Regions from separate parts of the Weizmannia sp. FSL W8-0401 genome, predicted to be linked through region 2. Evidence: riboswitches for the same ligand, from Rfam matches in the RefSeq annotation. Region 2 holds a riboswitch; each other region holds the start of a gene.
What was found. A riboswitch is a leader RNA that binds a small molecule or an ion and turns the genes downstream of it on or off. The one in region 2 is predicted to bind S-adenosylmethionine.
Positions count from the first base shown of each region.

Region 1: it holds a riboswitch for S-adenosylmethionine, as region 2 does, so the genes downstream of both, NSU00_RS02170 (bifunctional homocysteine S-methyltransferase/methylenetetrahydrofolate reductase) here and NSU00_RS13475 (YezD family protein) in region 2, are expected to answer to the same signal.
Region 3: it holds a riboswitch for S-adenosylmethionine, as region 2 does, so the genes downstream of both, NSU00_RS15440 (methionine ABC transporter ATP-binding protein) here and NSU00_RS13475 (YezD family protein) in region 2, are expected to answer to the same signal.

Region 1 covers NZ_JBBPAG010000001.1:449,358-456,903, reverse strand. The annotation lists gene metH (methionine synthase) at 1-3,083, opposite strand, end outside; gene NSU00_RS02170 (bifunctional homocysteine S-methyltransferase/methylenetetrahydrofolate reductase) at 3,343-5,178, opposite strand; SAM riboswitch class I at 5,246-5,346, opposite strand; gene NSU00_RS02165 (LCP family protein) at 5,771-6,733, opposite strand; gene NSU00_RS02160 (DedA family protein) at 7,342-7,546, opposite strand, start outside.
Region 2 covers NZ_JBBPAG010000001.1:2,755,130-2,762,675, reverse strand. The annotation lists gene ssuD (FMNH2-dependent alkanesulfonate monooxygenase) at 1-743, shown strand, start outside; partial or broken gene ssuC (aliphatic sulfonate ABC transporter permease SsuC) at 757-1,515, shown strand; gene NSU00_RS13485 (ATP-binding cassette domain-containing protein) at 1,530-2,282, shown strand; gene ssuE (NADPH-dependent FMN reductase) at 2,304-2,843, shown strand; gene NSU00_RS13475 (YezD family protein) at 2,932-3,111, opposite strand; SAM riboswitch class I at 3,228-3,334, opposite strand; gene NSU00_RS13470 (bifunctional GNAT family N-acetyltransferase/carbon-nitrogen hydrolase family protein) at 3,479-5,020, shown strand; gene NSU00_RS13465 (hypothetical protein) at 5,146-5,358, opposite strand; gene NSU00_RS13460 (AEC family transporter) at 5,433-6,047, opposite strand; gene NSU00_RS13455 (hypothetical protein) at 6,449-6,730, opposite strand; partial or broken gene NSU00_RS16090 (IS1380 family transposase) at 6,964-7,115, opposite strand; gene NSU00_RS13450 (YidH family protein) at 7,304-7,546, shown strand, end outside.
Region 3 covers NZ_JBBPAG010000001.1:3,165,642-3,173,187, reverse strand. The annotation lists gene NSU00_RS15450 (hypothetical protein) at 10-582, shown strand; gene NSU00_RS15445 (ABC transporter ATP-binding protein) at 645-1,424, shown strand; SAM riboswitch class I at 1,506-1,614, shown strand; gene NSU00_RS15440 (methionine ABC transporter ATP-binding protein) at 1,687-2,727, shown strand; gene NSU00_RS15435 (methionine ABC transporter permease) at 2,717-3,379, shown strand; gene NSU00_RS15430 (MetQ/NlpA family ABC transporter substrate-binding protein) at 3,439-4,281, shown strand; gene NSU00_RS15425 (carbon starvation CstA family protein) at 4,736-6,538, shown strand; gene NSU00_RS15420 (branched-chain amino acid aminotransferase) at 6,847-7,546, shown strand, end outside.

The sequences.
Region 1 (7,546 bases), 2.3 Mb from region 2:
ACGACCGCGAACATGCCGACATAGTCAACGACCCCGCTGTCTACGCTCCGGACATAATCGGCAAGGCACAAATACGGCGGCTTTGCCTGGCGCGGGAATGTGAACCGCTCTAAAATGGATAAAGATTTCGGATTTAATGCTCCAGGCTCTCCAGCCGGTTCGTAAACAATCAGATCATTACCATCCGACTGGGCCGGGAAAAATTGGTATACAGCGGATGGCTGAAGCAGTTTTTCTTTCATCACCCACTCGCGCAGTTCATCCACCTGCTGCTTCAGCTTACTGGCGCGTTCGTCTCCCTCCGCAAGCAGTTTTTCGACACGGCCTTTCAATCCTAAATGGTGGCCGAGGAGCATTTGCATGTTCACGTAGGGATCAATATGGGAAAGCGGATAATTGCGCAGCACATGCCGCTTCAAATCCGCCGGCTGGTAAACGAGCGCATCCGGGGATACTGAAGAACGGCGCGGTAAAGTCGCAACCGGCGCCCCGCCGGCATTCGCCGCTGCCACCCTTGTCCCGCCGCTGCGCTGGTTGGCAAGTTCCGTTTCGAGCGAGCTGCGTTCCGATTCATCCTGCAATTTGTTTGCAAGCGTGAGGCCCTCCATTGCGTCTTTTGCATACAGCACAAGCCCCTCATATTGCGGAGCGATTTTATTTAACGTGAATTTTCGCGACAAGGCTGCACCGCCGACCAGTATCGGCTGGCGGATGCCCGCTTCCCGCAAATCCTGGGCAGTGACAACCATTTGCTGGGCGGATTTGACAAGGAGGCCGGATAGCCCGATCACATCCGGTTTCTCTTTGCGGACAGCGTGGATAAGATCAGCCGGCGCCACTTTGATGCCAAGGTCCACCACTTTATAGCCATTATTCGACAAAATGATGTCGACCAGATTTTTGCCGATGTCATGGACGTCGCCTTTCACGGTTGCGAGCAGCACTTTCCCCTTTGTGCTTGTTTCATTTTTTTCCATAAAAGGCTCAAGGAATGCGACAGATGCTTTCATCACTTCCGCACTTTGCAAGACTTCTGCGACGATGAGCTGGTTGTCATTAAACAGGCGGCCGACTTCCGCCATCCCGTCCATAAGCGGGCCGTTGATAATGGCGAGCGGATCCGGGTATTTTTTCAAGGCCTGTTCTAAATCCGGGATGAGTCCTTCTTTCGTCCCTTCGACAACATCATTCGCAAGCCGTTCGGCAAGCGTCATCGTGCTCTTTGGCGCTTTTTTCTCCTGCACTTTGCCGCGGTAATATTCGGTGAACGCGGCGAGGGCTTCGTCACTCGTTTCAAACAACAGTTTTTCGGCCATTTTCACGTTCTCTTCCGGGATGGACGCAAAGCGTTCAAGCTTTTCTGTATTTACGATGGCGTAATCCAGCCCGGCTTTCGTACAGTGGTAGAGAAACACTGAGTTGAGCACTTCACGCCCGGCAGGCGGCAGCCCGAATGAAACATTGCTGACGCCGAGGATCGTCTTGCATTCCGGCATCGCTTCTTTAATGAGCCGGATGCCTTCGACTGTTTCTTTTGCTGCGCCAAAATACTGCTTGTCGCCGGTGCCGGCAGGGAACACGAGCGGGTCAAAAATGAGATCACGCGGGTTGAGCCCGTACGTATGGACGAGCAGGTCATAAGAGCGGCGCGCAATCTCAAGTTTCCGTTCGGCAGTGACAGCCATCCCCTCTTCATCGATCGTGCCGACGACAACGGCACCCCCGTATTTTTTGAGGAGCGGCACGACTTTTTCAAACCGTTCCGTCCCGTTTTCAAGGTTAATGGAATTGACAATGCTTTTTCCTTGGCAGTATGTAAAAGCTTTTTCGATCACGTTTTCATCCGTGGAATCGATCATAAACGGCACTTTCACTTTTTTCACGGCGATCGAAATAAAGTTTTCCATGTCGCTGATTTCATCGCGGTCCGGGTCGGCGAGGCAGATGTCGATGATCTGTGCGCCGTTTTTGACCTGGGTGCGGGCAATTTCGCTTGCTTCTTCCCATTTGCCTTCTGCGATCAGGCGCCGGAACTTACGCGAACCGATGACGTTTGTGCGTTCGCCGACAAAAATCGGGCGGGTGGACGGGTCATCGTAAATAAAAGGTTCGATGCCAGAGACGGCGTGGTGCTCTTCTTTTGCAGGCTGGCGCGGCGGGAGCCCGGCTAGTGCTTCATTCAGCGCTTTGATATGGGCAGGTGTTGTGCCGCAGCAGCCGCCTGCGATGTTAAGCCAGCCTTTTTCGGCGAAGCCTTTCATTTTTACAGCGAGCGATTCCGGTGTTTCGTGGTAATGCCCTTCTTCGTCGGGAAGCCCGGCGTTCGGGTAGCAGCTCACTGCCGTTTTGGCGAGCCCCGCGAGTGTGCGGATAGAGTCAGCCATGAACTCCGGGCCAGTCGCGCAGTTGAGCCCGACTGCGGCCGGCTGCATATGCGCGACGGAAATGTAAAATGCTTCGATGTTCTGGCCGGCAAGCGTTGTGCCCATCGGTTCGATGGTGCCGGAGATGAGAAGCGGCAGTTTTTTTCCGGTTTCGTTGAATGCGTCCGTAATGCCAAGAAAAGCGGCTTTGACGTTCAGCACGTCCTGCGATGTTTCAAGCAGGAGCACGTCGGCCCCGCCTTTTATGAGCCCGCAAGCCTGTTCCTGGTAGGCGGTTTTGAGCGCGCCAAAAGTGGTGCCGCCTGTGACGGAGAGCGTCTTTGTTGTCGGGCCCATTGAACCGGCGACAAACCGCGGCCGGCCGGGTGTGGAAAATTTTCCGGCAGCCTGCTTGGCGATGCGCGCAGCTTCGATGTTGATTTTTTCGGCAAGGTGCCCAAGGCCGTACTCGTTAAGGACGATGGACGTTGCGCCAAATGTGTTCGTTTCGATGATGTCGGCCCCCGCTTCGAGATATGCTTCATGGATCGAGCGGATTAGATCGGGCGCTGTGAGATTCAAGTATTCATTGCAGCCTTCGTATGCTTCGCCTCCAAAATCTGCCGCGGTGAGGTGTTGCTGCTGGATCATCGTGCCCATCGCCCCGTCGAGAATGAGAATGCGGTTCGCAAGCTGCTGTTCAAATATCGTTTTCCCCATGAAAAATGCCCCCTTTGGTTGTGCGTTTGATATTGAGATTGCGACGTACGGTAACATTTGGTACCTGGCTGGGTCGCGTTCCGATGCTGGCGGCGCCGGTGCCACTTTTGATTGAGTTTAAAGTGCATGCATCTCGCCGGGGCTGAAGCCGGCCAAGGTTTCGTTTTGCCTTCTTGAGCTCTTTTCTTAATCTTGCAATTGGACAGTGCTATCAAAGTTTCACTTTAATGAATCCGCCTGTACTTTTTTCGTTGCAGTCTCAGACAATGCCTGCGCCTTGCACTGCTGTTTTTTCGTGGATGTAGCGCGTGCATTCCACTGTCAGTTCATAGCGTTCGAGCGGCGTAATCAGGTAAATGCCGTTGAAATAGGCGAGGGCCGCATCGATCAGGGTACGGCTGATCGCAAGGCTTTCTTCGCGCGCTTTCACAGGGTCGCCGTTTGTTTTTTCCATCGCTTGCAAAATATCATCCGTCAGTGTGATGCCCGGCACTTCATTGTGCAGAAAGACCGCGTTCCGGTAGCTGGTAAGTGGCATAATGCCAAGATAGATCGGCGCGTCCAAATGCTTCGTTGCTTCATGGATTTGCTCGATTTTTTCCGTGCTGAAGACAGGCTGGGTGATAAAATAATCAGCACCGTGGCGGATTTTGCGTTCCAACCTCCCGACCGTTTTATCAAGATTGCGGACGTTCGGGTTAAATGCAGCCGCGACGGAAAAATTCGTTTTCCTGTGAAGCGATTTGCCGGAATGGGAAATGCCATCATTGAATTGCTTGATCATTGCGATCAGTTCCATGGATGACAAATCGTATACGCTCGTCGCTCCCGGGAAGTCGCCGATTTTTGTCGGATCCCCCGTGATGGCAAGCACCTGGTCAATCCCGAGCGCAGCAAGACCCATTAAGTGCGACTGCAGCCCGATCAAATTACGATCACGGCATGTAATATGAACAAGCGGCCGGATGCCATGTTTCTCTTTTAAAATTGAAGCAATCGCTGTGTTGCTGATGCGCGGGCTTGCAAGCGAGTTGTCGGCCATTGTCAAGGCATCGATGCCGGCGTCGTGCAGCGCTTTTGCCCCTTCGAAAAAGCGGGCTGTGTTCAGCGTTTTCGGTGTGTCCAATTCGACAATGACGGAATGGCGTTTTTTTACAATTTCATGCAACGGCGGTTCGTACTGCGCCGGGGCGGCTGCGATTTCGATTTTCGGTGGGCGGACCGTTTTTTCTGTGACAGGCAAAAGCCCCTGCACCCCGTCTGCGATTGCTTTGATGTGAGCTGGGGTCGTGCCGCAGCAGCCGCCGATCAGGCGCACACCCTGTTCGACCAGTTTTTCGGCGCATGTTTTAAAATAATCGGCGTTATTTGTGAACGTGAACCGGCCTTCCTCGTAATCTAAAAGACTCGCATTCGGGTATGCGGACAAAAAGGCACGCTTCGGTATCGGGATTTCTTCGAACGCCTGGATCATGTGGTGCGGGCCGAGCCGGCAGTTTAGGCCGGTCACATCAGCGCCGCGGTTTTCAAGTTCCTTGAAAGCATCGCGGACCGGGGTTCCGTTTTGGAGCACGCCCGGTTCGATAAGCGAGAACTGGGCGATGACCGGGACATCCGCTTCTTTTTTCGCAATGTCTACGACCGTATACAGTTCTTCCGCGTCAAAATACGTTTCCAAAAGCAGGGCATCAACTCCTTCGTTCAGGAGGTGAAAAATCTGCTCGCGGAACGTACGCTTGATTTCGGCAAGTGTTGCTTCGGTTTTGCGCTGGCCGCGGATGCCGCCGACCGTGCCGAGTATAAATGTGTCACGGTTTGCCGCTTCTTTTGCGATCTGGACAGCCGCTTTGTTGATATCTTTTACTTTTTCTTCCAGGCCATACTGTGCCAGCTTGATATAGTTGGCGCTGTACGTGTTTGTCTGGATGACCGATGCGCCTGCTTCGATATAGGCGCGGTGGATCGCGTGGATGTCTTCCGGATGGGTCAGGTTGAATGACTCATAACATGTGTCGGCGCCGTATGCATATAGCAGTGTCCCCATTGCCCCGTCTGCAACAAGGATGCGGTTTTTTAACGTTTCGAGAAGGTTCAAATTTTTACACTCCCTTTGAATGATATGAAAAAAGCCTCCCAGAAAAGGAGGCAAGATGACAACATTCTCCTTATCTTTTCAGGTATACCTGTTGGATTTAGCACCGTGCCGTATGGCTGGTTGCTGAGGTTTCATCGGGCCAAGTCCCTCCGCCTCTCTTGATAAGGCTATTCGATTGAACGTACTTAAAATTTTGACTTATTTATACTTTACACTTTGTCGGGTGACATGACAAGGGGGAAATTGAAATTCATATTGGATGCGGTTTCGCCCCTATTGTCTAATTGGCTTTCTTTTGCCTTTTTGAGCCCTCCAAAAGGACAATTTGCTCCCGGTACGGCTCTCTTTTGTCTTTTTGAGCTCTCCAAAAAGACAATTTGCTCTTGGTACGGCTCTCTTTTGTCTTTTTGAACCCTCCAAAAAGACAATTTGCTCCTGGTACGGCTCTCTTTTGTCTTTTTGAGCTCTCCAAAAGGACAATTTGCTCCCGGTACGGCTCTCTTTTGTCTTTTTGAGCTCTCCAAAAAGACAATTTGCTCCCGGTACGGCTTTCTGTCTGCTACAAAAAAAAGAGCCGGAACCGGCCCCCCTGTTATTCATCCAAAAACTGTTTGATGGCTTCGGTATTTTTTTCTTTGTCCACTTCGAGCGCGGCGCCGACGCCCGGATAACTGACATTGGTATAGGTACCGGCAACCGGTACGGTCATTGTTTTGACCTTAAGGTTGCCATTGACCATGACGTCTTTAACGAGCGCAAGAATGTTCATTTTGCTCATGTTGGTGGCCATATACGGCTGGATGGTTCCGAGCAGTTTCGGTGCTTTGGCGATGCCGTTCACGCTGAAGACTTCAGATTGGAGCGCTTTAAGCACTTTTTGCTGGCGAGCAACCCGGCCAAAGTCGCCTTGCGCATCATGTCTGAACCGTGCGTAGGCGAGGAGTTGTTTCCCATGCATGAGCTGTTTGCCAGGATAAAGCGTCAAGCCGATGTTTTTCGACATTTTATGTTCGACGTTCATTTCAATGCCTTGAGGCGCCAGGGTATCGACAATTTTAACAAAGCCTTGGAAATCGACGAGTGCATAATATTGCACATCAATGTCAAAATTGGTTTTGAGTGCTTGGCGGAGCAGTTCAACGCCCTTCTTTTGATGGTTCAAATTGCCAAGATAATAGGCAGTGTTAATTTTATAGTTTCTATACCCCGGGATTTCGGCATAAATGTCACGCATAATCGAAATGAGCTTAACCTGGTTTTTCTTCGGGTCATATTGGGCAATCATGATGGTGTCGGTTCTTGAATCTTCTTTGCCACGCCGGTCAATTCCGAGAAGGAGAATATTGGTCCGGCCATTTGCATCCTTTTTACCATTAAATTCCAGATTGTCCATATTTAAGGCATCTTCCGGGTCTGTCTGATGAACTCCGGCGTAGTATTGATAGGCTGTGTAAACCGCGCCGGCAACGATGAGCAGTAAAAAGAGCATAAGAGACACTCTGCGCCAGCGGACTCTTGACCGTTTTTTCTTTTTTTTCGCTACTCTTGACTCCATAGAATCCCTCGTTTTAGTAGTCTGTCTTCATTATTATTATCTAAATGCGGCAATTTGTCACGAAAATTTTGATGAAATTTTGTTATTTTTTGTCGAGAAAATAGATGGTGGGGAAATTCACATAAATTTTAGGTAAAGTTAAGGTGTTTTTTATTTTCCACTTGTATATTGATGTTTGTCATCAGGTAAGAGCTTTAGTTGGTTCGTCTGCTTTGTGCAGGCGTTTTTTTATGGCCGAGAGGTGCGGGATTTTAAGCATTTTTTAAGTGTTGGCAGGTATGCTTTTCTTTGCAAGAGAGCTTACAACCTGTTTTTTTCATATGCCCCCTTTTTTGGCCGCCACCCTTGTGCAGGCGGTTTTTTTCGGGCGCAGCAGATAAGCGCGCCCCTTTTTCAGAATTTCAGCCTGTTAAGGTTGTTTTAAGCTTCCGGCGTTATCTTTTTTCTTGTGATCAGGCAAGATGCAAATCCGGCTTGCTTTTTCATCCATATTAACCCCTTTTTTGTGCAGGCTCAAAATCCGGCACCCGCCTTTGTGCAGACGGGTTGCACTCCCCACATCACATGGCCGGTTTGGTACGGAAAAAGCCCGGCCCCTGAATAGAGGGTCAGGCTCTTTTTTTCTTGCGGTACATCGAGTAAGCGATATAAAGCACAATGATGATGATCGCGATAATGGTAACCGGCTTGACATAAGGAGCCGCGACGTCATCAATTTGTGCCCAGTTTGATGCGAGACGTTCACCGAGAAAGATAAACAGCACCGCCCAAGGAATGGTCGCAAGCAGCGTGAAAAAAATAAATTTGAAATAC
Region 2 (7,546 bases):
ATGAATTTCTGACAATCTGGCGGAACTTGCTCGAAAACAGGGAAGCGGATTTTACAGGCAAATATTTAAACGTAAAAGGGAGCAAACTGCTTTACCCAACGGTGCAGCAGCCTTATCCGCCGCTTTATTTCGGCGGGTCGTCGGAAATCGGGCAGGAAGTGGCGGCAAAACATGTCGATGTCTATTTGACCTGGGGCGAGCCGCCGGAAAAAGTAAAGGAAAAAATCAGCCATGTCAAAAAACTGGCGTCAGCACAAGGAAGGACAGTGCGTTTCGGCATCCGGCTCCATGTCATTGTCAGGGAAACAGAAAAAGCGGCGTGGGATGCTGCCAATGACTTGATCCGGTATGTGGATGATGAACTCATCCAAGCGTCCCAAAAGATTTTCTCACGGTTTGACTCGGTCGGCCAGCAACGGATGACATCCCTGCACAACGGCAGCCGGGACCATCTTGAAATCAGCCCGAACCTTTGGGCCGGCGTTGGGCTCGTGCGCGGCGGGGCGGGAACGGCGCTTGTAGGCAGCCCGGAAATTGTCGCAGAAAGAATGAAGGAATATGCAGAACTTGGCATTGAAACGTTCATTTTATCCGGTTATCCGCATCTTGAAGAAGCGTACCGGACGGCTGAGCTGTTGTTCCCGTACCTGCCGCTTGAGCAGCCTGATGCCCCCGCTTCCAATATCATCAGCCCGTTCGGCGAGATTGTGGCGAACGATGCACTGCCGAAAGTATTAAAGTAAGGAGGCCGGTCTGATGTTGAAAAAACGCGTCATGCCATGGGTGGTGCCGGTTTTCCTGCTGTTTGCCTGGCAGCTTGCAAGTTCGGCCGGCATTTTGCCATCCAATGTGCTCCCAAGCCCTGTTGCCGTTGTAAAAGCGGCTTGGAGCCTCACACAATCCGGGCAGCTTTTCGATTATATCGCCGCCAGCGCAAAACGGGCACTGGTCGGATTTTTGGTTGGCGGCGGAATCGGATTTGGGCTCGGGCTGTTTACCGGGCTGTCCAAAAAAGCGGAGGGCCTGCTCGACAGTACCGTGCAGATGGTCCGGAACGTTCCCCATCTCGCCCTGATTCCGATTGTTATTTTATGGTTCGGGATCGGGGAAGAGGCGAAGCTGTTTCTCGTCGCGCTCGGCACCTTTTTTCCAATCTATTTAAATACGTTTCATGGCATCCGTTCGGTGGACAGAGCGCTGATTGAAATGGGGGGGGTTTACGGGCTGAAAGGGCCGGCGCTTTTTTGGCATATGATCCTGCCGGGGGCGCTTCCTTCCATTTTGGTCGGTGTGCGCTATGCGCTCGGGGTCACATAGGTAACCCTGATTGTGGCCGAAACGATTGCATCCAACTCCGGTATTGGTTATATGGCCATGAACGCCCGCGAGTTCATGCAACTTGACGTTGTCGTTTTGAGCATTGTCTTATATGCCCTTCTTGGAAAACTTTCCGACTGGCTGGCAAAAATCGCGGAACAACGATTGTTAAAGTGGCACCCGTCATATCAAAAATAAAGGAGGAGGAAACGATGACGAATAAGGTGTTTGCTGTGGAAATTGAGGGGCTGGAAAAATCATTCGGCAGCCATCGCGTCCTGCGCCATCTTCATTTGAAAATAAGAAAAGGGGAATTTGTTGCGATTGTCGGAAGGAGCGGATGCGGCAAAAGTACGCTCCTCAGGCTGCTTTCAGGGCTTGAAGCGGCAAGCGGCGGAAAAATTCTTATAAACGGGGCGCCTTTATCCGGCATAAATAGATCGGCGAAAATGATGTTTCAGGACGGCCGCCTGCTCCCGTGGAAAACCGTGCTTCAAAATGTCGGCCTGGGCCTTGCAGGAGACTGGAAGCATGCGGCCCGTGAAATGCTTAGAAAGGTCGGACTGGAAGGGCGTGCGGATGATTGGCCTTCATCCTTATCCGGCGGGCAGAAACAAAGGGTGGCGCTGGCGAGGGCATTAATCCATGAGCCGGACATCCTTCTCCTCGATGAACCGCTTGGGGCGCTTGATGCTTTAACCCGGATTGAAATGCATGCGCTGATCCAGTCTCTTTGGCTCGAAAAACATTTTACAGCCATATTGGTGACGCATGACGTGGAAGAAGCAGTCGCCCTCGCCGATCGGGTAGTGTTAATCGAAGAAGGGGAAATTGCGATGGACTGCCCGGTAAAACTCCCTTATCCGCGGAAAAGGGACCACGCCCTCTTTGCAGCAACGGCCAATCATATTTTAAACCGCATTTTAGGGAGCGGCCACCCGGTTTTGCATGCAATGAAAAATTAAGGAAGAAATGGAGGGATTCATATGGCGGAAAAAATAGTACTGCTGAACGGGAGCCCTTCTGCGTATACGAGATTAAATGGGATCCGTGATTATATCAGGGCCGGGTTAAGGGGGCACGGGTACGAACCGGAGCTCATCAATATCCGGGAACTTCCGGCCGGCGATTTAATGCATGCCCGGCAAAGCCCGCCCATCACCGGGGCATTAGGAAAAGTGGAAGAAGGCGATACGATAATCATTTTGACACCGGTCTATAAAGCGTCTTATTCCGGACTGCTCAAGACGTTTCTGGATCTTTTGCCGCAAAATGGCTTATCCGGCAAACAGGTGCTGCCGCTCGCCATGGGCGGCACATTCGGCCACTTGCTCGCGCTCGATTACGCCTTGAAACCGGTTTTGGCCTCACTCGGGACAACGTGCATCGAAAAAGGGGTGTTTATTCTCGACCAACAAGTGAAAAAGAGGGGTGGTTTTTATGAGCTGGACAGGCAAGCAGCCGACCGCCTGAATGCTGCTTTAAAAACAGCATTTCCGCAAATTTCCATACCGCTGTACTCTTAAACAAATCCGGCATTTGGACGATATCCAAATGCCGGTATTCGTGTAGCACGAACAACGGGAAAAGAGATAACCGGAATGCCGGCGCCCGTCATCCCATCTTTTGCTTGGGAAGTGCCGCTTTTTTCTTTTCCAGTGCAAACCGGACTTTCTCGGTTGTTTCGATCTGTGTGATGTTTCCTTCATGGATCGAAATGACCACTGTTCCAAACTCCAGTTTTTGCAATGATTCCATAATGCGGGCTACTTTCGTTTCATCAATATGAGCCATTTTTCATACCCCCAAAAATAAATTTCGTGTGTGCGTGGTGGTCCGGCCGGCAATGCGGATGATCCAAAAAAGAAAGGCCCCCTTCAAGAAAAGTTAAGAAGAGGGCGAGGCTCCTTAACTTATCTTCCAAGCTTGGCGCTTGCTGGAATTAGCACAGTATTCCCAAAAAGAATCTGTTGCTGAGGTTTCCTCGGGCCAGTCCCTCCCCCTCTCTTGATAAGCTGTATAGAAATAATTTGTTAAAACTATGATAAATAATATTATTCCGATTTGTCAACTTATATTTTCGACATTTCAGCTGCTTTTCGGGCAAAACCGATTCGGATAGGGTATGATAATAGAAAAAGTGTGTTAAGGGTGTGAGATTGTGCCAGAGACAGATGTATCCAAGTTTGAGAAGAAAATCGAGGTGCGGAACATCCGCTTTGAAGACATTGATGATATTATGGCATTGTCGAAAAAATGTTTTCCGGGGATGGAGCCGTGGAAACACGAGCAGCTGGAAAGCCATATCCGGATTTTTCCGGAAGGGCAGTTTTGCGTGGAATACGAAGGGAAAATCGTCGGTTCCTGCTCCAGCTTAATTGTCAATTTCGATGAATACGAAGACCAGCATACATGGGATACGATCACTGCGAACGGCTACATTACCAACCATAATCCGCACGGGCTCAACCTGTACGGCATTGAAGTGATGATCGACCCGGAATACCGGCGCATGAAGTTCGGGCACCGTTTGTATGAGGCACGGAAAGAGCTTTGCCGGAAAATGAACCTTCAAAGCATCATCATTGGCGGCCGGATTCCGAATTACAGCAAATATAAAGACAAAATGACCCCGCGCGAATACGTGGAAGAAGTCGAGATGCACAATATTTATGACCCGGTTCTGTCCTTCCAGCTGCTTGAAGGGTTCCAGATTATGCGGATCAACAGGCAGTATTTGCCGGATGATACAGCATCCGCTTCATTTGCAACGCTTATGGAATGGCATAACGTCGATTATTTGCCGAAGTCCCGCCGTGTCTATCATGCTTCGTTCCCGGTCAGGATTACAGCGATCCAATATATGATGAAAAAAATTGATTCCTTCGATGATTTTGTCAGACAGGTAGAATATTATGTCGATGTGGCCGCGGATTTCGGTTCTGATTTCGCCGTTTTTCCGGAAATTTTCACCACGCAGTTGATGTCCTACCTGGAAGAAAAACGCCCTGACCAGGCAGTGCGCCGGCTTTCCGGGTACACAGACCAATATATTGAACTGTTTACAGAGCTTGCCGTACGCTACAATGTCAACATTATCGGCGGGTCCCATTTTGTGGAAGAAGACGGGGGCATTTACAATGTCGCTTTTTTGTTCCGGCGCGACGGGACGATTGAGAGGCAGACCAAACTCCATATTACGCCAAATGAGCGGAAATGGTGGGGGATCGCGGAAGGAAACGAACTCAATGTATTTGATACGGATTGCGGGAAAATTGCGATTCTGATTTGCTATGATATCGAGTTTCCGGAGCTGGCCCGTGTCGCTGTCGACCACGGTGCGAACATTATTTTTGTCCCGTTTTGCACGGACGACCGCCAGGCCTATTTGCGCGTCCGCTACTGCGCACAGGCGCGGGCCATTGAAAACCAGGTGTACACCTGTATTGCGGGAACAGTCGGCAACCTGACCCACGTGGAAAACATGGATATCCAGTACGCCCAGTCCGGGATCTTTTCTCCCTCCGATTTCGGCTTTGCCCGCGATGGCATTGTCGGAGAATGCGATCCCAATGTCGATACCGTCGTTGTCGGCGATGTCGATCTTGAGAAGCTGCGCCGCAACCGCAACAGCGGCTCCGTCCGGCAACTGGCCGACCGGAGAAGAGATTTGTATCAGATTAAGATCAACACCAGGTCCTGAGCATGACGGACTGGACGCAAGACCGGCCGGGCAGCCGCCAAGTGCCTGAACGGCTGCTTGGAAAACCCGGATACCGTATCAAAAAACCGCTTAGAGGATGGAAGCTCTAAGCGGTTTTTCATGATTCAGGCGATCTTCAGCACGACCATCAGGCTGGTCATCAACACAATGCTGATCAAAATGGACAACGAGTTCAACGTGCTGGACATGGCGACATTGCCGCCGCATTTCTGGGTAAATGCCGTGCAGACGGCGTAAATCGGCGCAAACGCGATAATCACGAGCACGAGCCGAACTTCAAGCGGCAGCGGCAGCAGGAAATAAAAGAAATGCTGCAAACAGGATGGCCATTCCGTAACGGATGATAACGGCTTTTAAGATGCCCGCAACCTGGCTTTTTTCAAGCCGGAGTTCAAAACCGATCCCGATCATCAGCATGGCCAGAAAGCCGTTTGCCTGTCCGATGATTCCGGTAAATGCGGTCACGCCTGCCGGCAATGTAATATGCAAAAGCGACAGCGCAAGCATGATCAGATAGGTATCCATCGGGATGGATGAAAACATTTTTTAGGTAAGATGCCGCATTTGTTCTTTCGTTGTTGGCAACGGCGGAAGCAATCGAATATGTGCCGCCCGTGCATAAAACCGAATTGCCGGCATCGAACAGGCAAGTTGCCACTACGCCAACGGGCCCCAGGAAATTTTGTACATAGGGGAGTGTAAAACAGCCAATATTATAACCGGAATAATTGATCATGTTAAAGGCTTTTTCCGTATGGGTACGGCGCCAGGAAACGATATAGCCGGTTGCAATCATCACCAGATTGCAAATGACGCCGATTGCGACAAGCATTAACAGCGAAGTTTCAAGGGAGAGTTTTTCAAAATTTGTAATCACGGCGCATGGCAATGTAATGTTTAAAACCATGCGGGAAACCAGCTGAAAATCATCCGGCTTAAAAAATCCAATCCGCTTCAAAATGTAACCGAGCACAATGATCAAAATAAACGAAGCGGCTTTCGTCAACACAACACCCACATTTTTCCCAGTTTTCTTTTTGATCTAATTTCATTAAAAAACAATGAGAAAGAAACGGCAAGGAAAATTTTTGGCAACAACTTTTTTTCAGGTAATGTGCCGGTTCTTTTTTCTTCCACTTAAAATAAGGATGGAAAAAGACTCTTGGATATAAGGCATGGGAGCGGGTGATTGAAAAGGATTTGTAAATTCAATTTGTGAACACTATATAAAGTGTTGATCTTGCATGGCTATTGTGATCCCGGCAACGCATATAAAAAGTCCTCTTTGGCGATGTGAAGGATCTCGAAACGGGGATCCGGACCAAACCAAGAGGACCATTTTTTGAGAATCTTTTTGTAAGAAGAGGGACTTGCGGCTATTCATGTGAGCAGAGAAAAACGGGAAATTTACTTTTTTAAGAATTCAACATCTGCCCTTGTGTCAAGCAAATCACGATTGAGGATATCCAGTTTTTTGTCAATTTTTCTGACCTGTTCTTTAATTTCTTTTTGGCCTTCTTCTAAAGACGCCGTTCTCGTTTCCAGCGCCTCCATTCTGCTTTCCAACGCCCCCATTCTGCTTTCCAGCGCACTCATCCGTTCGGACAGATTTTTTTCCACGGATTTGATTTGGTCCGATAGTTCACGGATGGCCTGCAAAATCGCATTCTGGTCAATTCCTTTATCCACTTTTTCACCTCCCTCATACGACAAATTATACGATATTTTTTGCCATGGGTCTATGGAAAACAAATGCCGGGAAAAATCGGCTTCAGGCTGTATGGCGCATTGTATGAATAGTACTCCGATATTGAAGACGCATGCGATACAAAAATAAATGAACTCCTCATGTCCAAATTTCCTGTATTTTTCAATTTTTAATGGCAGGCTGTTTCGGTGGGAGTGAGTTTCAACCAACGAAAATGAAGAAATTGAGCGATTGTTTTCGAAAAAATAATTTTCTCATCGAATTCTCTAAAGATGAATTCACCCATATCAGAAGAAAGAGAATTTTCACAATTTGATAAATTATTTTGACGATTGAAATTTAGCTTTTTTGTGGTAAAGTAGCCAATATAAGAATCCTCTGATGGTTATTTCGTGGATGTTTTAACCTTATCAGAAATGGATTCTTTTTGCATTTGTTTGAAACATGGCTCGTTTAACTGAATACCTTGATAGATAGGGGATTTCGTGTTATCGAAGAACCATTACAATTCAAAAATATACGCATTTTTACACAGATTGGAGTTGCAGCAGTCTATGGAAAACCAAAAAAAGACAGTGCAGGGCAGTGTGAAGTTTGCCCAGCAGCACCTGGCAAATGAGAGGACATTTCTTGCATGGATCCGCACAGCCATTTCCATTATCGGGGTTGGTTTTTTAACGACTTCCTTGCACTTCACCATAAGGATCGCCTCCAGTCCATATATTAATACACTCGCCATCCTTTTGGGCATTTTCGCATGTGTGATCGGATTTATCACTGGCATTACGGCGGCGTTG
Region 3 (7,546 bases), 410 kb from region 2:
TGAAAAAATATGGAAAATCAAAGCGGGATGAAGCGGGGCCAGACGATTGCGTTCCGGATCCCCCAGGATACGCCCGATCATATTTTAAAAGAGCTGTCAAAGTTAAAAGAAAAAGAGAAACGGAACTTCTCCGCTAAAATAGCCGGGTATGTGATACAGGGCGTGAACCAGTCGCTTGTAAAAGACAAAGAAACGATTACAATTCCGCTGCCGCGCAAACTGACAAAAGTGCAGCATGATTGGCTGAAGCATGAACATTCGGAAGCAATGCTCGGCAGCATTGTTTACGAGCTGATTCAGGATCCGCTCCGGGCGACTTCGCTTTTTGCGGCCCTCTCGAAACAACCTGTTTCTATGGATGATACGCTTTTTTTACAGGAAGACGAATTGCCGCAAACCAGTGGAGAAGCAGACCTGGAACCGGTTCAATCCGGTGGTGAGCCGCCCGGTTCGGATGATCTTGATGCGTTCGACTGGAGAACTGCCGCCGCCGAACCGGCACCCCCTGAAGCGGAAGCGCCGGAAAAAGAAGAAGATGCGGAAGACCTGCTCGGGGATTTTCTCGCAAGCATGAATAAATGAAGGGCGCAGGGTGAACCCCTGTGCGCCTGAAAACTTGTACGAAATGTAAGGGGATGGAACAGATGGAAAATATAATCGAAGTTGCTGGTGTGAGCCTGGTGCGCGACGGCAAAAAACTGCTCTCGGACATTCACTGGACGGTCAAAAAAGGGGAGCACTGGGCTGTCCTCGGCTTAAACGGTTCCGGCAAAACCACTTTGCTCAATATGATCAACGGGTATATCTGGCCGACAAAGGGCAGCATCAAGGTGCTCGGCAAAGCGTTCGGAAAAACAAGCCTGCCGGAACTGCGGAAATCAATCGGCTGGGTCAGCTCCTCCATCCAGGAAAGGATACCGCGCACCCAGCTTGCACGCGATGTGGTCATCAGCGGCAAATATGCATCGATCGGGCTGTATGAAGTGGTGGATGCAGAAGACGAAGAAAAAGCCTTGCGCTTGATGGAACAATTGCATTGTGCCGCCCTTTATGGCCGTGCTTATGGACATTGTTCGCAAGGAGAGCGGCAGAAGCTTTTAATCGCGCGCGCGTTAATGGCGGAACCGCGCATCTTAATTTTGGACGAGCCTTGCAACGGGCTGGATTTATTTGCCCGGGAAATTTTGCTGGAAAGTGTGGAAGAGCTGGCAAAAGATGAGAACGGCCCGGCGCTTGTATATGTGACGCACCATCCGGAAGAAATTTCCCCCGCTTTCCAAAAGACATTGCTGATCAGGAACGGGGAAGTTTTCCGGCAGGGCCGCACGTCCGAGATGATTGAAAAACAAGTGCTTTCCCGCTTTTTTGAGCATGAAATTCAGGTGGAGTGGCGCGGAAACCGGGCTTTGTTTCAAGTTGTCTGATGATTGGAAAACAAAAAAATATAAAATAATGAATTGACAAATCCCGAGCCGTCCACTAATATTTAAATATAACAAATGAATAACTTATCCAGAGAGACTGAGGGACAGGCCCGATGACGTCCAGCAACCTTCAAATCTTTTTTTGAAAGGTGCTAATTCCTGCAGAATGGTTCATTCTGAGAGATAAGTCACTTGACCGGCAAACCTCTTTCGAATGAAAGCGGGTTTTTTTTTGCTAAAAGGAACAGAAGGAGATTTCAACATGCTGGTATTAGAAGATATTCATAAAGTATACGGCAAAGGGAAGGACAAAAAGGTTGAAGCGTTAAAAGGCATCAATCTGCGTGTTGAAAAAGGGGAAATTTTCGGGGTGGTCGGCTACAGCGGCGCCGGGAAAAGCACGCTGATCCGATGCGTAAATCTGCTCGAGCGGCCGACTTCTGGGAAAGTGCTCGTTAACGGGATCGACCTTGTGCGCCTGCCGCCTGCAAAGCTGCGCCAAGAGCGGAAAAAAATCGGCATGATTTTCCAGCAGTTCAATCTGCTTCAGTCAAAGACGATTTTTCAAAACGTAGCCATGCCGCTTGTGCTGGAACACCGCCCGAAGGAAGAAATAAAGGCAAAAGTGGCAGAATTATTGTCTTTTGTCGGGTTAGAAGAGAGAATGCACCACTACCCTGACCAGTTGTCAGGCGGCCAGAAACAAAGGGTTGGCATTGCAAGAGCCCTTGCGACAGACCCGGACATCCTGCTTTGTGACGAGGCAACATCGGCCCTTGACCCGAATACGACCGAAGCCGTGCTTGCCCTTTTGCGGAAAGTCCGGGACGAGCTGGGCATCACGATTCTTATGATCACCCATGAAATGAACGTCATTCGTGACATTTGTGATAAAGTGGCAGTGCTGGACGGCGGAAAAATTGTGGAGCAGGGCCCGGTAATCGACCTGTTCACAGAACCGAAAACGCAAATTGCGAGAAGCTTTGTGAAAACCGTGCTGAATGATTCGATTCCGCCGTCGGTGCAAAAACTGATCGATGAAAGCAGCAAAGACAATCCGCACGGCATTTACCGGATCCTGTTTAAAGGAGCTTCCACCAATATGCCGCTGTTATCCAATACGGCAAAACATTTTTCAATCGACCTGAATGTGCTTCATGGCATGATCACCGAACTTCAGGGCATTCCTTTCGGCAACCTGCTTGTCGAATTGAAAGGCGACCCGGAAGAAATGAAGCGGGCCATTCAGTACATCAACGATCACGAAGCCATCATTCGGGAGGTGGAGAAAAATGGCATTTGATTGGTCATGGTTTTGGCCGCAATTTTTCACGGCAATGGGCCAGACGCTGTATATGGTGGCTGTATCATTAATCATTTCCATCATCATCGGCGTTCCGGTCGGCGTGATCCTCGTTATTACCCGGGAAAACGGCATTTGGGAAAACAAATGGATTTTTAATATTTTAAATGTGATTATCAATATTTTCCGGTCGATCCCGTTTATTATTCTCGTTGTCGCGATCATTCCGTTTACGCGCTGGGTTGTCGGGACAGCGATCGGAACAACGGCAGCGATTGTGCCGCTCGTTTTGTACACTGCTTTTTACATCGGGCGGCTCATTGAAAGTTCACTGCTTGAAGTCGACAAAGGGACAATCGAACTTGCGCAGTCAATGGGGGCGACGAACTGGCAGATTATTTGGCGGTTTTTGCTTCCGGAGGCAAAGGCGTCCATGGTGCTCAATTTAACGATTGCCACCATCGGGCTGATCGGGGCTTCCGCGATGGCGGGCGCGGTCGGTGCCGGCGGGATCGGGGATTTGGCGATCACGTACGGCTACAACCAGTTTCAGACAGGCGTCATGATCGTTACCGTTATCACGCTGGTTATTTTCACCCAGCTTGTCCAGACATTGGGCAACTTTCTTTCCAAGAAAATCCGGAGAAAATAATATTGGAAAAATGGGTTACACCTTTTTATAAAAAATGAAATGCAGGGGGACTTAGAGCGATGAAAAAATTTGCGATTCTATTATTGGGGCTGATCCTGGTTTTGGCAGGATGCGGGGCCAAAAACAATTCGGGCAGCACAAGCACAAAGACAATCAAAGTCGGGACAACCACTTCTGAAGTGCCGACATGGAATTTAATCCAGAAACTTGCGAAAAAGAAAAATATCAATATCAAGATTGTCCGCTTTGACGACTATGTTCAGCCGAACCTCGCATTAAGCGACGGGGAAATTGATATTAACGCATTCCAGACGGTTGTTTATTTCGATGACTTTATAAAACAACGCAATCTGAAGCTATCGGCGATCGGCACAACGAATATCTGGCCGATGGGGATCTACTCGAAAAGGTATAAAAAGATCAGCGAAGTAAAAGACGGCGACCAGGTTGTGATTCCGAAAGACCCGACGAACCTCGGAAGGGCTTTGCTTTTGCTGCAAAAAGCCGGCTTGATTACGACGAAAAAAGGTTTCACAGGCAAAGGCGGGCTTGAAAATGTCGCTTCAAACCCGAAACATTTGAAAATTACTGCCGTGGATGCCGCCCAAACACCGCGCGGCCTAGATGATTCGGCACTCGCTGTGATCAATTGCGATATGGCCATTAATGCTGGCTTAAACCCGACGAATGACTCCATCTTCCGTGAAGATGCGGGCAACAAAGCGTATATCAATATTATCGCAGCCCGGACAAAAGACAAGAATGACAAAACGCTGAAAGAAATTGTAAACATTTATCATTCAAAAGAAGTCTCCGACTTTATCAAAAAGCATTATAAAGGCGCAGCCGTCCCGGTCAATAAACCGGTATCGTATTTAAAAGACTATAAGCAAACACAATGACGGCAAAAAGTTTCACAGCAGCCCCCTGAAAAACAGCGGGCTTTCAGACAGGCGGTTTATCCGCCCCATGGCAGAAAGAACGGCAGGATACGGTTAGACCGGTATCCCGCCGTTTTTTAATTGATTTTGGGTTTTGGACCGTTGCTTTTTTTACTTTCCTAAAACCGGGGAAGTCATCTATAATGGAAGAAAGGGTTTTCAATACGGACGGGTGGAAAAACAAAGGGGGGATTGCTAACTGCTGAAAATAAGTTATAGAAGTTGCAAAAGTTATTGACTTTCAAATCTTATCAGAATATATTTACCTATAAGGGAGGCGAGCCAAGTGGAATATTATTCTAGATTCGCCCTCTTATCCTTGGATATTTGCATTTTGCCGGAAAACCGCTTTTACAGCGTGCATAACTTATAAAATATAAGCGTTGAGAATGACAAAAAAGGAGGCTTTCACCAAATGAATGCGATTACAATTGTAATCGGCTCCATCTGTATCTTAATGATTGCTTATCGTTTATATGGTACGTTTATGGCCGTAAAGGTGTTAAAGCTGAACAATGATACGCCGACGCCGGCACATGAGTTTAACGACGGGAAAGATTATGTGCCGACCAATAAATGGGTGACGTTCGGCCACCATTTTGCGGCGATTGCGGCTGCAGGCCCGCTTGTCGGACCCATTTTGGCAGCGCAGTTCGGCTACTTGCCGGGCCTCTTATGGCTCTTGATCGGCGCTGTTATCGGCGGGGCCGTACACGATGCTGTCGTGCTCTTTGCCTCCATGCGCCGGAAAGGGAAATCGCTTTCTGAAGTGGCGAAAGAGGAAATGGGGCCGGTTGCCGGGTTCTGTACAGGCCTTGCCATGCTGTTTATTATTGTGATTACGATGGCCGGCCTTTCCATGGTTGTCGTAAATGCCCTGCAAAGTAACCCATGGGGCACCTTTTCCGTGGGGATCACGATCCCGGTTGCAATGGGCGTTGGCTTGTTTTACAAAAAAACCGGCAATTTGAAGCTGACCACAACGATCGGTTTCCTCCTGATCGTAGCGGGCGTTTTTGCCGGGCCGTGGATCCGCCATACGGTAATTGGCGAATGGCTTACGTTTGATCCGAAAAGATTGGCCATTATTCTTCCGGCTTATGCATTTTTTGCTGCGGCCCTGCCGGTATGGCTGCTGTTGGCGCCGCGTGATTATTTGAGCAGCTTTATGAAAATCGGCGTATTTATTGCCCTCATTATTGGTATATTTATCATTAATCCGCCGATTCATATGCCGGCGCTGTCGCAATTTATCCACGGCGGCGGCCCGACGATGACAGGACCGGTCTGGCCGTTTATTTCGATCACGATTGCCTGCGGTGCGATTTCCGGTTTCCATGCCTTTATCGGCTCCGGCACAACGCCGAAAATGCTCGATAAATGGACGGATATCAAGCCGGTTGCATTTGGCGCCATGCTTGTCGAATCGCTTGTCGGCGTGATGGCGCTTGTCGCTGCGACCGCCCTGCAGCCCGCCGATTACTTTGCCATCAACTCCACGCCGGAAGTCTTTAAGACACTCGGCATGCATGTTGTCAATCTTCCGCATTTAAGCAGTGAAATCGGGATGGACCTGGCTGGCAGAACCGGGGGTGCGGTAACGCTTGCAGTCGGCATGACGTATATTTTTACAAAAATCCACTGGTTTAGCAATCTTGCACCCTATTTCTATCAATTTGTCATTTTGTTTGAAGCCGTGTTTATCCTGACGGCGATCGATTCGGGGACACGGGTCGCGCGCTACCTGCTGCAAGACTTTTTAGGGGAATTGTATAAACCGCTCAAAAAGACCGACTGGCTACCGGGATCCATTCTCACAAGCGCCGCGGCCTGCTTCATGTGGGGCTATTTGCTTTACTCCGGCGATATCGGTTCAGTCTGGGCGCTGTTCGGCGTATCGAACCAGCTGATGGCCTCGATCGGGCTGATTGTCGGGGCAACCGTCATTTTGAAAATTGCCGATAAAAAACGGTATATGTTCACTTGCCTGATTCCGCTTGCGTATTTGTATGTTACGGTGAACTATGCCGGCTATTGGATGGTGAAAAATGTTTACCTGAACCATGCCGCGCCGGGCTACAATGTACTGAACGGCATTTTGTCGATCATTATGCTCATTCTCGGGCTCGTCATTATGATCTCCGCTTTCAAGAACTGGTACAGCCTGCTGAGAACGCCTGCCCTGCCGGATTTGGAGGCATCGGCAAGGAAGGCTTGATGCAAAACTTGCCGAATCCGCTTTAAAGGAAAAACTTTGCATGCACCAGCTGGTTTAATGTACAGGCATTCTTGGGGGGGGATATCAGATAAAAGCGGCGGGACACGATTTACCGTGGCCCCGCCGCTTTTATCATGTATGCAGCCTGTTTTACAGGGGGAGTCTAAAGTTGTATCTGCTATTGGTTCGGAAAGCGCTTCACTCAAAAAATTTTAAAAATTTCATAAAGCCTCTGGTCTTTTCTCCGTAAAGTTGTTATAATAGATCGAAAATAATAATTTCACGTATTAGAAAGGGATGCTATCGGTTTGAATCAGGTTATCGAATTAGTGAAAGCAGATGTGAAAAAGGAAAAACCGGCTGTTGAATCATTGGGTTTTGGCAAACATTTCACGGACTATATGTTTGTCATGGACTATAATGACGAAGAAGGCTGGCACCAACCACGAATAACACCGTACGCACCGCTTGTATTGGATCCGGCAGCAATGGTATTCCATTACAGCCAGTCTGTATTCGAAGGATTAAAAGCCTATCGCGCAAAGGACGGCAGGGTTCTGTTGTTCAGGCCTGAAAAAAATGTTGCCCGGATGAATGTGTCTTGCGCGAGGTTAAGCATCCCGCAAATAGACGAGACCATTGTGCTTGATGCCATTAAGCAGCTTGTTAAGCTTGAAAAGGACTGGATTCCGGACGGGGAAGGGACATCGCTTTACATCCGCCCGTTCATTATTGCAACGGAGCCCAGCCTTGGCGTACACCCGGCACACGAATATAAATTCATGATTATCCTTTCTCCTGTTGGTTCGTATTACGGCGACCAGCTGAAACCTGTCCGCATTTATGTGGAAGACGAATATGTCCGGGCTGTCCCGGGCGGCGTCGGCTTTACAAAAACAGGCGGCAATTATGCAGCAAGTTTGAAAGCACAGGAAAAAGCAGAGGAGTCGGGCTACGACCAGGTGCTCTGGCTGGACGGTGTGGAAAGAAAATATATTGAAGAAGTCG